3 regions of the Acetobacterium sp. K1/6 genome follow, and region 3 is predicted to be linked to each of the others. Evidence: riboswitches for the same ligand, from Rfam matches in the RefSeq annotation. Region 3 holds a riboswitch; each other region holds the start of a gene.
The links. Region 3 has a riboswitch for molybdenum cofactor ahead of U2P91_RS01655 (formate/nitrite transporter family protein). Riboswitches for the same ligand answer to the same signal wherever they lie in the genome.
Positions count from the first base shown of each region.

Region 1: it holds a riboswitch for molybdenum cofactor, as region 3 does, so the genes downstream of both, U2P91_RS08305 (substrate-binding domain-containing protein) here and U2P91_RS01655 (formate/nitrite transporter family protein) in region 3, are expected to answer to the same signal.
Region 2: it holds a riboswitch for molybdenum cofactor, as region 3 does, so the genes downstream of both, U2P91_RS07775 (4Fe-4S dicluster domain-containing protein) here and U2P91_RS01655 (formate/nitrite transporter family protein) in region 3, are expected to answer to the same signal.

Region 1 is NZ_JAXQGA010000007.1:131,027-136,135, reverse strand. It holds gene U2P91_RS08315 ([Fe-Fe] hydrogenase large subunit C-terminal domain-containing protein) at 1-1,072, opposite strand, end outside; gene U2P91_RS08310 ((2Fe-2S) ferredoxin domain-containing protein) at 1,073-1,312, opposite strand; molybdenum cofactor riboswitch at 1,637-1,753, shown strand; gene U2P91_RS08305 (substrate-binding domain-containing protein) at 1,858-2,715, shown strand; gene U2P91_RS08300 (ABC transporter permease) at 2,775-3,476, shown strand; gene U2P91_RS08295 (ABC transporter ATP-binding protein) at 3,466-4,182, shown strand; gene U2P91_RS08290 (HD-GYP domain-containing protein) at 4,347-5,109, shown strand, end outside.
Region 2 is NZ_JAXQGA010000007.1:15,294-20,402, reverse strand. It holds gene U2P91_RS07785 (phytoene desaturase family protein) at 1-487, opposite strand, end outside; gene U2P91_RS07780 (aldehyde ferredoxin oxidoreductase N-terminal domain-containing protein) at 543-2,537, opposite strand; gene U2P91_RS07775 (4Fe-4S dicluster domain-containing protein) at 2,556-3,005, opposite strand; molybdenum cofactor riboswitch at 3,095-3,204, opposite strand; gene U2P91_RS07770 (helix-turn-helix domain-containing protein) at 3,330-4,808, shown strand; gene U2P91_RS07765 (methyl-accepting chemotaxis protein) at 4,973-5,109, opposite strand, start outside.
Region 3 is NZ_JAXQGA010000001.1:357,124-362,232, reverse strand. It holds gene U2P91_RS01660 (dynamin family protein) at 3-1,682, shown strand; gene U2P91_RS01655 (formate/nitrite transporter family protein) at 1,846-2,712, opposite strand; molybdenum cofactor riboswitch at 3,029-3,145, opposite strand; gene gshAB (bifunctional glutamate--cysteine ligase GshA/glutathione synthetase GshB) at 3,309-4,298, shown strand; gene cooS (anaerobic carbon-monoxide dehydrogenase catalytic subunit) at 4,605-5,109, opposite strand, start outside.

The DNA.
Region 1 (5,109 bases), on a different contig from region 3:
GATTTAAAATCCTTTCAAGTTCTTCCTCGGGAACTTCGCCCAGATGATGAACCGGCCGTTTATGGAAGGACCGTCTACTATTGATTTCGGGAATCTCATTCGATGGTTCTTTGTTGCTGTTTAAATCGATATAGGTCTGGAGCATTTCCACCTTTTCATATTTAGACAAAGGGCTGTGAAGATTTCCGGGACCATTGACACACCCTTCTTCGCAGGCATTCATTTCAATCCAATACTTCTTCTCCAGCTGATGAATTTCATCCATGAACGCCATGCAATCCTTGACGCCGTCGATGCGAAGAATTTTCCGGCTGCCGTCGAGATTTTCGACACTGTTTTTAGCCAGTCCTCCAGTAATTGGATAGAGCCGTCCGGTATTGGTACCGATGGCGTTGAATTCCTCTATCGGCATCTTATTGGGGTCAATATGCTCCTCTTTAATCCAGGCATCGATTTCATCAAAGGTTAAGACCCCATCAATAATGCCACGGACATCCGTATCATGAACCTCCATTTTTTTTGCCAGGCAGGAACCAGCGTAAACGATCTTAGCCTCCGGGTATTTTTCTCTAAGAATCTTGCCATGGGCGATCATTGGCGAAACCTGATGGCTCAAGGCGGACAAATACTGAGGATAATAAATTTCAATGAGATTTTTTATTGCCGCACAGGAGGAAGAAATCACCAGCTTTTTATCACTGCAATATTCATCGGCGTAAGCTTTGGTGACTACCTCAGCACCGATGGAAGTTTCCTCAATGATTGTAAATCCCAGTTCCCTTAGAATTCCCAAATACTGTCTGGGATGGTTAAGGTAATAAGCAGTCGGAAATACTGCTGATAAACTGAGTACCACCTGCTCGGTTTTTAGCCATTTTTTGATGGTATCAACATCACTATGGATCTCTTTGGCATTATGAGGACATGTTGCAATACAGATCCCGCAGCCAATGCACATCGACTGAATAATCTGGGCGTGTTTATCCTTCAGTTTTATGGCTTTGACTGGACACTTCCGGATACACTTATAACAATTACGACATTTATCTTTTGAAAAATTAATGATACTCAATTATTTTTCCCCCATAATTTTCTCGAAAATTTCTTTCGCATTTTCAGTTGAAACGGCATAGATGATGTCATCACATTCCACGGCAACCCCCTCCGTACATTTCCCCATACAAAATGACCCTACCAGTTCAACCTCATCCCCTAATTCTCGCTCTTCAATAATTTGATTCAAGGCTTTAACAACCTTATAGGATCCGTTTACATGGCATGCACTGCCAACACATATTCTTATTGTCTTCATCACATTATCCTTCATAAAAAATATTCTACATTAGTCTGGTTGGTTCATGGTATCATCAGATTTTTTGTCTGTCAACGGCTGGGCAAAAATGTCATACTAAAAGATCTAAAAAAAAAGCAGTTCAAAATCAGGATAAAAAAACGTTCATTTTTGATGCAAACCCTCCTCAATTTTTTAACGATTATTGATACTTTTTACCCTTACTTTTAATTTATACTGGGTTTTACTCAAATATCAGCAGATTCATGGGTAAATCCGACTTCGACCTTGACGAAGCCAATAATCTTTGCTAAAATCGGTGTAATTGAATAACGTTTTCTTAATGAAAACAATACAATCCGAATTGATGCACCTACGGTTTGCTATGGTTTATCAATCGATAGAGTACGGTTAGAAATGATTGTGCTTTCCAGTGTGTAAAGGATGGTGGAATTCATGGAATTATCTGACTGTTTTTTTGAGCAGTCATTTTATTTTTTTGGATTGACCTCCCGTTATGTCATTAAAGAGACTTCTCTTTGATACTATTTTTTAGGAGGAAGAAAATGAAAAAGAAATTGTCAGTATTGGTTATTGTATTATTTGTCTGTACCCTTGCCCTGAGTGGCCTGGGCTGCACCCCGGCTAAAAAGGAATTAGAGCCTGGTTCTAACGGGGAGATCATTCTTGCCACCACCACCAGTACCCAGGATAGCGGTTTACTGGAAGTGATCCTACCGGATTTTGAAGCCCAAACTGGGATCGCCGTCAAGGTTGTTGCCGTGGGCACCGGGAAAGCCATGGAAATGGGAAAAGCTGGTGAAGCCGATGTCCTTCTGGTTCATGCACGTTCCCAGGAAGATCAGTTCATCGCCGATGGATACGGAGCCGAACGCTTTGATGTCATGTATAACGACTTTGTTGTGCTGGGACCAAAAGAAGACCCGGCCAAGGTAAAAGCAAACGCTGCTGCTGATGCTGCCAAGGCTTTTACTGCCATAGCTGCTGTGCCATCAACCTTTGTCTCCCGGGATGACAAATCCGGTACACATACCAAAGAGCTGGCCATCTGGAAGGCTGCCAATATCACCCCTGCAGGCGACTGGTATTTAAAAACCGGCACCGGCATGGGCGAAACACTAACTGTTACCAACGAAAAATTGGGCTATACTCTGGCTGACCGGGCAACCTACGCCAACATGAAAGATACCATCACCAACCTGGAAATTGTTTGCGAAGGCGATACAATTTTAAACAATCCTTACGGGGTTATTGCTGTATCACCATCAATCAATGACCAGATCAATGCCGACGGCGCGCAAGCCTTTGTTGATTGGATTATATCACCCGAAACCCAAAAACTGATCGGTTCATACGAAGTGAATGGGAATCCGCTGTTTATCCCCAACGCTGCACAAAAATAAAAAGTTAACTGAGGTCCTGGGAGAAGATCTTCTTCCAGGATCGCATTGTGGAGAAATCAATGGACTACATACTCAATGGTTTTGTTGAAGCCTTTCGGCTCATTTTTTCTTTTGATCCTGAAATCATTCAAATTGTTTTGTTATCGCTTTTTGTCTCTTTTTCTTCGACCCTTTATGGCACCCTGATCGGCGTTCCTCTTGGCATTCTTCTGGGCATCAAAAAATTCAGAGGCAAGACAGTGGTGTCCCGGTTTCTTTATACCTTCATGTCATTTCCGCCGGTTATCATTGGTTTGTTTACCGCCCTCTTTTTAGCTCGTTCTGGTCCTTTGGGTCAGTTTCAGCTGATGTATACTGCCACCGCAATGATCATTGCCCAGACTATTCTGGTTACCCCCGTTATTATGGGCATCATCTTTAACCATGCCAGCACCAGTGGCTATGAGGTAGTCCAAACGGGGAAAACGCTGGGTGCTCAGGGGTGGGATATTCTGATCCTGCTGATTCTGGAACTAAAAGGCGTCATTATGATCGCCCTGGTCAGTGGGTTTGGCCGGGCCATTTCTGAAGTCGGCGCAGTAATGATTGTGGGTGGAAATATCCGGGGGTTCACCCGCGTGATGACGACCTTTATCGCCATGAATAACAATATGGGTCAATACAGTGTCTCCATCGCTATGGGACTTATCCTGATGACCATCTCTTTTCTTACCAACTCGATTTTATACCATTTTATCATAGGGGATCAAAATGAATATTAAGACGCGTAATATTACAAAAACATATAAAGATAAAACGGTGCTCAATCTGAATGGTCAATCTCAAGATCTTTTTTTTGAGTCTGGAGAAATTCACGGCATTATCGGACCTAACGGATCTGGGAAAACCACGCTAATGAAAATAATGGCCGGTCTCGTTACCCCAACTACTGGGAATGTACTTTATAATGGCGTGCCCTTAGATCCGAATATTTTTTGTGAAATGACCTATTCCAATCATACCCCCACCCTTTTTTCACGCTCAGTTTATGAAAATATTGCCTATCCGTTAAAAATCCGCAAACGTGAAAAAGACGAAATTGATCAAACCGTATCACAGTTATTGAATGAGTTCGAAATTGAAGCGATTAAGAATCAGAGTGCCCGACATCTTTCCGGTGGGGAATCCCAGAAAACAGCACTAGCTCGCGCCTTATCTTTTTCACCCCAAGTTCTATTTTTAGATGAGCCCACGGCGAATATCGATCCCAAAAGCATCCAGATTATAGAAACTGCTTTAAAAACGAGAACTAAAGAGCAGGGACTTTCAATTATTATTATCACCCATAATCTCAGTCAGGCTTTCCGGATCTGTACCCACCTGACGTTTCTGGATCAAGGATCTTGTCTTTTTTCTGGCACACCGGAAAAAATCATGGCCTCTAACCATCCTACAATCGATGAGTTTATCTCACTTGATCGATTTTAAAACGCTATTATCTGAACTAAAATCACAGAAATTCAAATATTTTTGTGAGAACTATTTTTTATCAGACTTACCAGGAAATTTTGATTGCATAAACGGGGTTTTTATAGTTATAATATTTACTTAGTCCAGACTTTATATGGGGTCATTATATTGGGAGGAAAACCATGAGATATGTGCCAACATTTTGCCTGCGCGAAGGAATGATGTTAGGAAACAATCTTTGGGGTGAGCGGGGTGAGTTGATTCTTGCTAAAGATACTGTTCTCACCGAAGATTACATCGAACGAATAAAAAAATTAAATTATAATGGCATATATGTTGAAGATGATCTGACCAAAGATATCCAAATCATTAATATTATCAACGATCGTGTCCGAGCCGAAACCGTTAAATGTATTAAGGATGTTTTCATTACTACCGAAAACAAAGGTGCCTTAAAAAAGAATACCTTTAATGACATGCAAAAACATATTGAAAGCATCGTTGACGAAATTCTTCAGAATAGCAGTATGGTGATTAACATGGTGGATCTGAAGGTTTTTGATGACTATACCTATTTCCATTCGGTGAATGTGGCTGTCCTTTCCATTTTATTGGGTTCAGCCCTGGGTCTGCGCCGGGAACAGCTGTGTGATCTGGGTATCGGTGCCATTCTCCACGATATTGGCAAAGTTTTTGTTAAAAAAGATATTCTTTGTAAAGAAGGGGAACTTTCAGAGGACGAGTCCTGTGAAATGCAAAACCACTCGACCCTCGGTTATGATTACATTAAAAAAGTTTCGACCATCAGTATGTCTGCCCGGATTGGCATTTTAGACCACCACGAAAAATTTGGCGGTGGTGGTTATCCCAACAACCTAAGTGAAGAGCAAATCTCCCTCTTTGGACGAATCATCGCCATTGCCGATGTTTATGACGCCATGACTT
Region 2 (5,109 bases), on a different contig from region 3:
TTACTGATACTTCATCCCATTCTTCACACATTTCTTTAAATGGCTTGTGAAGTATTTCATCAACCATCGGATATAGTTCAGACTTACAGCTGTTAGACCAGAGATCCGGACGGGCTTTTTTTAAAAAACTCTCCATCCAGTCAACAGCAGCTTCGGTTGTGATGCATTTTGGAATTGTCATATATGGATCCTCTACACCATTAAGATAAAGCCGCGGTTCTCGGCTAAAGTGCAGTTTAATGTCGGCACCAAAATCTTTTGCTGCATTCGCCCATCCGTACCCACCACCACCATTGAGGGATGTCATAATTAGTGGCAGATGCATCACAACATTATATCCATTGGCAGGGTGGGCCGCAGCCCTCCCACCAATTACCGAACCTTTTTCTAAAAGCAGAGTCCTTTGGCCGCTTTTAGCCAAATATCCGGCACAGGTCAGACCTGCAAAGCCAGCACCAACAACGATATTTTCGAATTTTTCTGCCATGTTTTCTCCTTCTTTCATCTATATCGATTTAAAAATATCTGATTAACGTCTATTTTTATTTTTGGGGCAATTTATCTATTTTCGCCAGTTCATCAGCCACATCTTTCAATCCATATTTTTCGTACGTTTCCCGGGTCGGCCAACCGGTTTCTCTGTCCCAACCTAAATATTCATACCAATTTTGAGTAGTAATTTTAAATTTATCCTTATCATAGGCATCATAAAGCCGGGGCATTAACTCATTAAATTCCATATCAGCGGTTCGTTCATGGTTTCGGATCTGAATGGCTCTAAACAAGGTATTGATTCGTTCACCATATTCGAAAAACTCATCTTCGGTAACATTAACTCCAGTAACCTGGGAAAAGAGAGTTGCTTCCATAGAAGTCGTTTCGGAACCGTCCCCGACCTCATCATAATCAAATTCCATTCCCATATATTTACGCAGTGGGAACTGGAAACAGGCGGTCAGAGAATCTAACAGCGTTCCCCGAATGGTGCTTTGTCTTGCCCACTCCAGTGGGAAGGTACTGTTATAATGATCTTTTTCTGTTGCCATCCATTCACCAAACCGCTTATGCGCCCAATCCGGCCACTTGCTGTGATGAGGATCTCTGGTTTCAATGAGCCAGTTTAAAAGACCTGGCATGCCCATTGGGAATGGCATTTCCATAACCAAACTTCTTGATGTGTATCCCCAGGCCCCCAACGGTGCCAGCGGCAATCTGACCTTAGGCCAGTTACCTTCTCTGGCTGCTTCAGGACCTTCATAAATAGGATGAGCGTATTCATCCTCACCCAATTCCACAACCGTTCGACGGATCCCCTCAGCCATGAGATCCCCAAAACCTTCACGGTAGGCAATCATTTTCAGAAGCTTAATCCACCAAACATTTGACCGAACATCAGTTGGCATTCCAACCTTAGATTCGGTGTCAAGACCCATAGCTTTTGTATAATACAACCAGGGAACAAAACCATAAATGATATCAAAATGGCCAAACCCCAATTGTTGCGCCAGTTCATGAATTTCCAGACCTTTTCTGAAATTTTCGCCCGGTACTGTTTCATTTTCTCGATCGAAAAACTGCTCATAACGGGTGTGGTTGCATCCTGTCATAGCGTGTATCAGTTTCGGTTCGGTTACAGCAGGCACATTTTTGAATTCAAAGAAACCACAGGAGGCATAGCATCCCAATCCACAAGAATGACTTAAAAATTTAAAGGGTTTATTGTGAACATTCCCCATCCAGTTGATTGAGAAATTAGGTTTGCGATCCGGGCCCGTCCAGCGATCCCAGAAAGGATTTGTTTTATCATCGGCCAAATCCATATCGTAAACAGGCATGGGTTTTCTGATCGGTCCAAATTTCAAGGTTGTTTTTAATAGACCTTCCGGATCAGCGACCTTCACCTGATGTTTGCCCTTAGTTACCGTGATGGCCTTGAGATTCTTTGAACCCATGACGGCACCATGACCACCCTGGCCGGTTGCACTGTGAATGCCGCAACCGATGATAGCAAAACGAATCAGGTTTTCACCTGCTGGTCCAATCCCATAAGACGACGAGTTTTCCCCATGACGGTCATGTAATATTTCCTGGGCATCAACCAGCCCTAATCCCCAGATATCCTGTGCTGACCTTAATTCTGGCCCATCTGCTGAGATATAAAGATAGGCCGGTACCGGTGATTTACCTTCGATGATAATCCCATCATAACCGCACCACTTTAGATAGGTGGGTAAAGAACCGCCGATACCGGTATTTGCGTATTGTTCTGGATAACTGTGTGGGGATATGGAAACAAATTCAGCTCTTCCGCTTGAAGGTGACGCTGTTCCGGTAACCGGCCCAGTCATAAAAATCAGTTTGTTTTCTGGGTCGAATGCTTTAATCCCTGGCGGCATTTCATCCCACCAAATCTTATGTGCAACCCCCAAACCACCGACAAATTTCGGAACATACTGCATGGTATCGACATCTGAAAACGTACCGTCCGTTAGATTTACTCTTAATATTTTTCCTGCCCATCCGCATTGTTCATTCATAGCTTCATCTCCCTATCTTTAATATTTCTTGAGTTGCAAACACATAGTCGGACACATTTGAACACATACTGGTCCATCTTCCCGTTCTTTGCACAAATCACATTTCTTCGCTTTTTTATTGATACTATCAAAATTAATTCTTGGCGGATCCAGTGGACATGCCTTAATACAGGCTTTACAGCCAATACACTTTTCAGCGTCAATGCATCGTGCACCTGTCGCCTCATCGATGTAAATTGCTTCAACCTTGCAGGCATCCATACATGATGGCGCCAGACACTGTTTACATGAATACGTGATGTACTCCCCAGCAAAAATATCGCTTGATTCCCAAAGCCTGTTTAATTCTGAACCACAGGCACCATCATGTGTTGCTGCACAAAATAATTCACATACCTTACAATCCTGGCATGCTGCAACTGATGGGTCAGTCATACCGATATAACCCTTCGCTTTTTGAAAACCCATTTATCAAACCTCCTAAATTTATTTATAAATAGTGTCTCATATGATTTGGAACACCATTTATTTCAAATGCAAAAAAAGAAAACAAAACGATTGAAACGTTCTGAATTCCTTTTCAAATGGAAGGCAAAAAAATTACTTCTTTTACCCATTGTTCACATTGGCCACATGGGTCATATGTAAATCGGAATATATTATTATTGAAACTGACCTTTAGGTGTAGTATAATCCCATTATCGATCTTTGTATACGTTCACATAGACCAAATCTTTACACGTCTAAATTAAGTCGACTGTTCATTTTGAACAATTGATAAAGGAGTTTGTCATGAAATTGAGTTTGTATATTTTGAAGGACTGGTTTGACGCAAAGGGGGTTAAAATCCTCGCATCAAAAATGGAAGATGAAACTTCAGAACCTGGTATAACAGGTATCCGGTTAAAAGATAAAGAGCGACCAGAATTAGCAGATGTTTTCTTATATATCACTGAATCGACAGATTTAGAATCAGAAATTAACCCCGTTCTGAACACCAATCGATGTGTTGTCTGTGTCTATAAATCTTTTTATCTTGCTGTTGAAGGAAATGTTATTTCGATATTTAATGAATCGCTCGCTGCTTATGAATTCTTTCAGTTATGGGAGTCTTCGCTGAAAGATGCTGTTTATTCAAATTCATCTTTGCAGGATCTTGTCGACCTTGCTGTTCCGGTTTTCCGGAATCCTATTTTTATCGCTAATTGGCAGGGTCGCGTTTTTGCTTTTTCCCGCGAATATCAAAATGACTATGTTCGGGGAACTTGGCAGCACATCGTCAAATCTGGACGGGTTCCACTTTACTCAATCCAAATGTTGCGAAAATCGGATAATTACTCAGTTGTTTTACAAGGTACCAAGGCTTCCCTGTTATCATTTGGCGAACTATCTCACCGCTGTATCGGTGGCACCTTAAAACAGGCTAATGACATGCATTTACACATCCAAATCATGGAATACCAAACCGTTGTGACAACCGGGCACTGTCAATTGGCGGATATATTTCTTAAAATTGTATCATTTACCCATTTTCCAGGACTATCCACCTATGCGCAGTCCATGTCTAAAATATTTTGTGAACTGTTAAATAGAAAAACAGTCCCAAAAGAAGAATTGGATTGGGTACTCTTGGCATTGGGTTGGGAAAATAAAGTTCCCTGTGTTTTATTATTGTTTGTGAATAACCATGAGCAACTGACAAAGGAATCGTTAAATGGTTTGCTTGATCAGTATATTCCCCAGGGTAAGCGTCTTGTCTACGAGAATGAAACCTTATTACTGCTGTTAAAATCGGAATTTGATACCCTGGTTGATGAATTAACAAACCTCATTCAACCGCTTGATTTTATCTGTGGTGTTTCCCTGCCTTTTGCAGAGTGGGATACCTTGGCTGAGCGCCTGAATCAAGCTAAACTGGCGATCCACTATGGTAAATCCGCAAATACCTGTATCCGTCGTTGCGAAGATTTCACAACCTCCTATATCCATGATTCTCTGCTAAAAACAACCAAAGATCTCTGTCTGTGTCATCCAGCCATTTTGATACTAAACGCCTATGATCGTGAAAATGAAGCTGACCTTTGCTTTACATTGTTTCAGTACCTGAGATGTGAAAGAAACAGCACCATTACATCGGAATGTTTACACATTCACCGCAATACACTTCAGTATCGCCTGAAAAAAATCCATGAGCTGATCCAAGTGGACATGAATAACCCGGATATCCGTGAACATTTGATGTTATCTTATGAAATGATTGTAAAAAACTAAAATAATACCAGTACCGAAAGCTTTTCTTCCATTAGATTATCTGGCTATGCACTGTTGTCATTTTTATGTTTTCCGCTACAAGACTGCGATCGATTTACTCACTTCAAAAAAATTCGCCACAAAAAGACATGTTGCTTTTTAAGACAATAAGAATCATTATCGTCTCACTTCTTCTTTAATTCAAACAAACCAACCATATTCTTAAGCATTTGAGCCTGACTGGATAATTCTTGACTGGCTGCCGCGCTTTCCTCTGCGGTGGCCGAATTGGTTTGAACAACGCTTGAAACCTGTTCTATAC
Region 3 (5,109 bases):
GGATGAGCAAAAAAAATATGATGACAACGATTGATACTGTAACAGCTTTACTCCAGAGAACAGGGGTTAGTGAAGAAGACATCAGAAAAATCGAAAATCTAAAAACAAAAATTGCCAACCGGGAGCTGGTCATTTCTGTGATTGGCCAGTTCAAACGGGGTAAAACTTCGTTTATTAATGGGGTATTGGAGGCAGCGGTACTGCCGGTGGGGATCATTCCGGTGACCTCGGTGGCGACGCGCATCCAATATGGAAATGAGCTGGCTGAGGTTCATTTTAAAAGCGGGGAGAGTCAGACGGTGGCGCTGGAGCAGCTGGTGGGGTATATTGCCGAACAGCAGAACCCTAACAACCAGAAGGGGGTTTCTTTTGTCAATCTTTTTCTGCCCGATGATTTTCTCAAAGACGGCATCACCCTGGTGGATACTCCCGGGGTGGGATCGATTCATCAGAACAATACCGATGAAGCCTATGCCATTATGAAGGATAGCGACGCGATCATTTTTATGCTCTCGGTGGATAGTCCGATTAACGAAATCGAGCGGGAATTTTTGGTTGAGGCCAGAAATTACACTGCCAAATTCTATTTTGCGATTAATAAGATCGATACCATCAGCGAGGATGATCTGGAAATCTATCTGGCTTATTGCCATGAGATTCTCTGTGAGATTATGGCCGTGGATACCATTGAGCTGTTTGCCATCAGTGCCAAAACCAACGCGGGGATGGATACGCTGTTTGCAAAAATAGCGGCAGACATTACAGTTTCGGCCGATCAGATCATTGTCGAATCGGTGCAGATCAAATTTCGCGAGGTGCTGGGGGCGGCCCATTCCCATCTGGAGCTTTACCGCCGGGCTTATGGCATGCCCCTTAAAAGCCTGGAGGAAAAACGCAGCGAACTGGAAGAAAAGCTGGTCAATCTGGATCAGATTACCCGGGATTCCAGCTTTTATCTGCTACGCCACATTGATGAGTTACTGGAGCAGATTCGAGCAGAGTTACAGGATGGTTCCGTCGGCATTCGGGAAACTCTGACTGTGGCAATGGCAGCCACTTATCAAAAGAATCGGGAGATGAAGCCGAAAGAACTGGAAAAAGCGTTGATGACGCTGCTGGAAAAGCAGTTATCGGCCCAGCTCAATGACCTCAGCGAGCGGGGGCTAGCCAGTCTTGCGTTAGGATACGAACATCTGACCGAGCTGCTTAATCAGAAGATTGATGATCTCAAGGAATTTTTGCGCAAGGTGGTGGCGGAACTGTTCGGGATTAACTATCAGGTTGACACCATCGTCCATACGCTGTCCTCCCGGGATGATTTCTATGTCAAGGTTAATCAGAAACCGGCGGCCTTTCTGGTGGATATAAATGATCTGATTTACCTGATGCCCCGGGGTTACGCCAATAAAAAGATATACACCCGGTATCAGAACAAAATGTTGACTGACGTGGAGCACAATATCAATAACATGATTTATAATTATCAGTACAAGATCCGCGAGAGTGTCCGGGATTTTAAGGGCGTGCTGGAGCGGGAATCGCAGATATTGAAACAGGAACTCAGCGAGCTGGTCAATCGGGTCATTACTGACAAAGAAGATACCTCAAAGCGGCTGGGCGATAAAATCCGCGAGTTGGACGATATCTGTGAGCGCTTGATGATGCTGTTAAAAGAGCTTTAGTGGAAAGTAAAATTTATCAAGAGAAAACTCATTTTGCGATAATATCTGAGTTGATCAGATTAGTATTCGCAAGCAGTTGCGATAAAAAAGTCCAAACAGCTGAAGCAACTCAGTTGTCGGACTTTTTTGAGCGGATGGATCCGGTCTCATGGACGGGTATCAGTTATAGATCATCTTTTTTGCCGAAGTCTGATTTATAGATAAACCAGTAATATGCAGCCACCAGAAGGGCACCGCCGGCGATATTACCCAGAGTCACTGGTAGTTCGTTGTTTAGAAAAAAGGAGGTCCAATTGAGTGCATCCAGTTTTTCTTGGGTGACACCATTGGCCAGGGCAACTTCGACCCATTTTGGATTGGCTTTAGCTAATATCCCGGCCGGAATGTAATACATATTAGCCACACTGTGTTCAAAACCAGAGGTGATAAACAACCAGATGGGAAAAAAGATGGCCAGAATCTTGCCGGTAATGTCTTTAGCGGCAAAGGACATCCAGACAGCTAAACAGACCAGCCAGTTACACATAAGCCCTAAAAAGAAAGCTGACATAAACGGCATGGTGACTTTTCCGACGGCAATTTTGATGGTCATGGCACCCAGCAGGCTGTCACCGCTGTTGAACAGCCCACTCTGACTCATCATGTAGGCCAGAAAGACGCCACCGACCAGGTTTCCGATCCATACCAGTCCCCAATTAGTTAGCATTTGAGAGAGTCGGACTTTTTTGTCCAACACGGCGGCAGTGATCAGGGTCTGACCGGTGAACATTTCAGCACCGGCAATGATGACCAGCATCAGTCCGGTACCGAATATCGCTCCGGCAAGGCATTTGCCAAGTCCATAAGTCCCCGGATCTGCCAGTAGATTGAAAGCGGCCATATTGGAACCTTCTGATGCAAAGCCGATAAAAACACCGGCCAGTATTGCCAGCATGAATTCTTTTAAATAGGGGGTTGAGACTTTTTTTATCCCTGCGCCAATGGCAACGTCAACAATTTCCGATGGTGCAAAATATTTTTTGGTTTCCATAGTTCCTCCAAAGTTTTTTATTCTTTCATGATTTCCGATGATCTGAATCGTGGATAGAATAACTGGGTTAGGAAGAGTCTGATGTTAATGTGATTGATTCCATTAATTGAAACCTCCTTTCATCTGATGGTGCATAACAAGTCGGGGAAGCCACTTCCCCCGGAATCATTAAAACAAAAATAAAAAGAAGACCAGTTGGTCTTCTTAAATTAACGCAATCAAATCATAGCAAGCCGAAGCAAAATAAGCATACTGAAATAGAATAAAGCATACCAAATCAAAACAAGTATGCTAAATAAATCAGAATATTGCTTTGTGATTTGAAGAATTAACCCCTTCCCAACGTGGAGGCGCAAACGTTTCCATCTACACCCTATCGGCCTGATCCCATAGCAATGCTTTAGGTAATCAAGGCTCGGAGCTATCTTTCTATTTAGTTAAATAATTCACAAGCTCATTCTATACTGATGCTACAAAAATGTCAACAAAAATTGGATACTTTATTCAAAACAGACTGTTATCAATAGTTAAAACTGCTATAATAAAGAATCAAGACTTTATAGCCAGAGCTGCGGCGATAAAAAGGGAGAAGAGTGATGTTTGAAAAAAATGATAAAAAACTGGAATTATCAACGGCGATGCTGATTAACGCGGCCGAGCGCAGAGGGATTGCGGTTGAGATCCTGGATCTTGAAGACAATTTTATCCGGCTTAAAAAAGGCGATAAAATAGAGTATGTCAAACAGGCGACCCGGACATCAGCCGACACCTATATCGCACCGCTGATTATGGAGAATAAAGAAGTCACCAAGCTGGTGTTGCGTGAAAAGGGCATCAACGTGCCGGCCGGGATTAAGGTCAAATCGGCAGCCGAAGCGATGGTGTATTATGAAGAATTTCGGGGCAAAGATATTGTGGTGAAGCCCAAATCCTCGAACTTTGGGCTGGGGATTGTGATTCATAAGAATCTCCAGTGTGAAAGTTGCTACCAGATGGCAGTAATCCAGGCTTTCACTCATGATACCGCGGTGCTGATTGAAGAATTCATACCCGGCAAGGAGTATCGCTTTCTGGTTATCGGCGATGAGGTAGTGGGGATTCTTCATCGGGTTCCGGCCAATGTGGTGGGCGATGGGGTGCATACCATCGAAGCACTGGTAGCTGAGAAAAACCTGAATCCGCTGCGGGGTAAGGGCTATGTCACACCATTGGAGAAGCTGCGGTTGGACCACACTGAAATTGCCTTTCTCAGCGAGCAGTCTAAATCGATCGAGACCATTCCCGGCCCTGGCGAAACCGTCTATCTCCGGGAAAATTCCAATATCAGTACCGGCGGTGACAGCCTTGATTTTACCGATGAGATCATCGCTGCGTACAAAGCCATTGCTGTTAAAGCCGCGCAAGCGGTGGGCGCCAAAATCTGTGGCGCGGATATCATTATCCATGATATTCAAGAACCCCCCACTGACAACAATTACAGCATCATCGAACTGAACTTCAACCCGGCCCTGCATATTCATAATTATCCCTTTGTTGGCAAGAACCGCCATGTCGATGACAAGGTGCTGGATCTGCTGGGATTTTAAATGAATCTAAAAGTAAACTGCAGAATTCTAGATAACCGGTAAAACAGAATAAAATTGAGGAAATCCGTGGCCTGATCATGAACTGATAGGCCACGGCATTTTTTAACTTCTATAATGATATAGGGTGCGTTTTTTACCTGGATTATTGTTGTTTTCTTTTACAACTGCTACAGATTTTAAGGGACTGTAATTCTTCTTCAGAAATATCCGGTATTCTTTTTTTGATATAGTCCATTTTTATTGGCTTGATTTTACGACCACATACAGGACAGCTATCAATTTTGTTATAATCATCCTTAGAAATATTCAAGAAAGCACCTCGATATTGTTTGCGGAATCCAAACTGGAGTCCAGATTCAGACCCAGTCTTTTTTCTTCAATGATACTGATGATTTTGTCAGCCGCTTCTTCGGGATCTTCTTCAACCATGAAGTAACCGTCAACGATATTTTTTAATTCTGAGGTTAACACATTGGTTACCAGACTGCTTCCAGTAACAGGGGGCGCCAGACCAACGTGAAGAGGAATACCCAGGGTGACCACCCAGGAGCCGATAGCTATTGCTTTCTCACTCATGAGCTCCGGAGCTGAGGCAACCAACGGCAATTGATTTAAGTCGACGCCTAAACGGTTGGCAATAGCCACGGCCAGATCAATGCTTCTGACATTATCAACGCAGGATCCCATATGTAAAACTGGCGGTAATGGGGCATTTAAACCTGCTTCAAAGCCCAGAAAGGTCAAAACTTCTTTTAAAGTGTCACCGGCGTAATCTTCAGTTGCTTCGGAATTCATCAGCGCATTTTTGGCA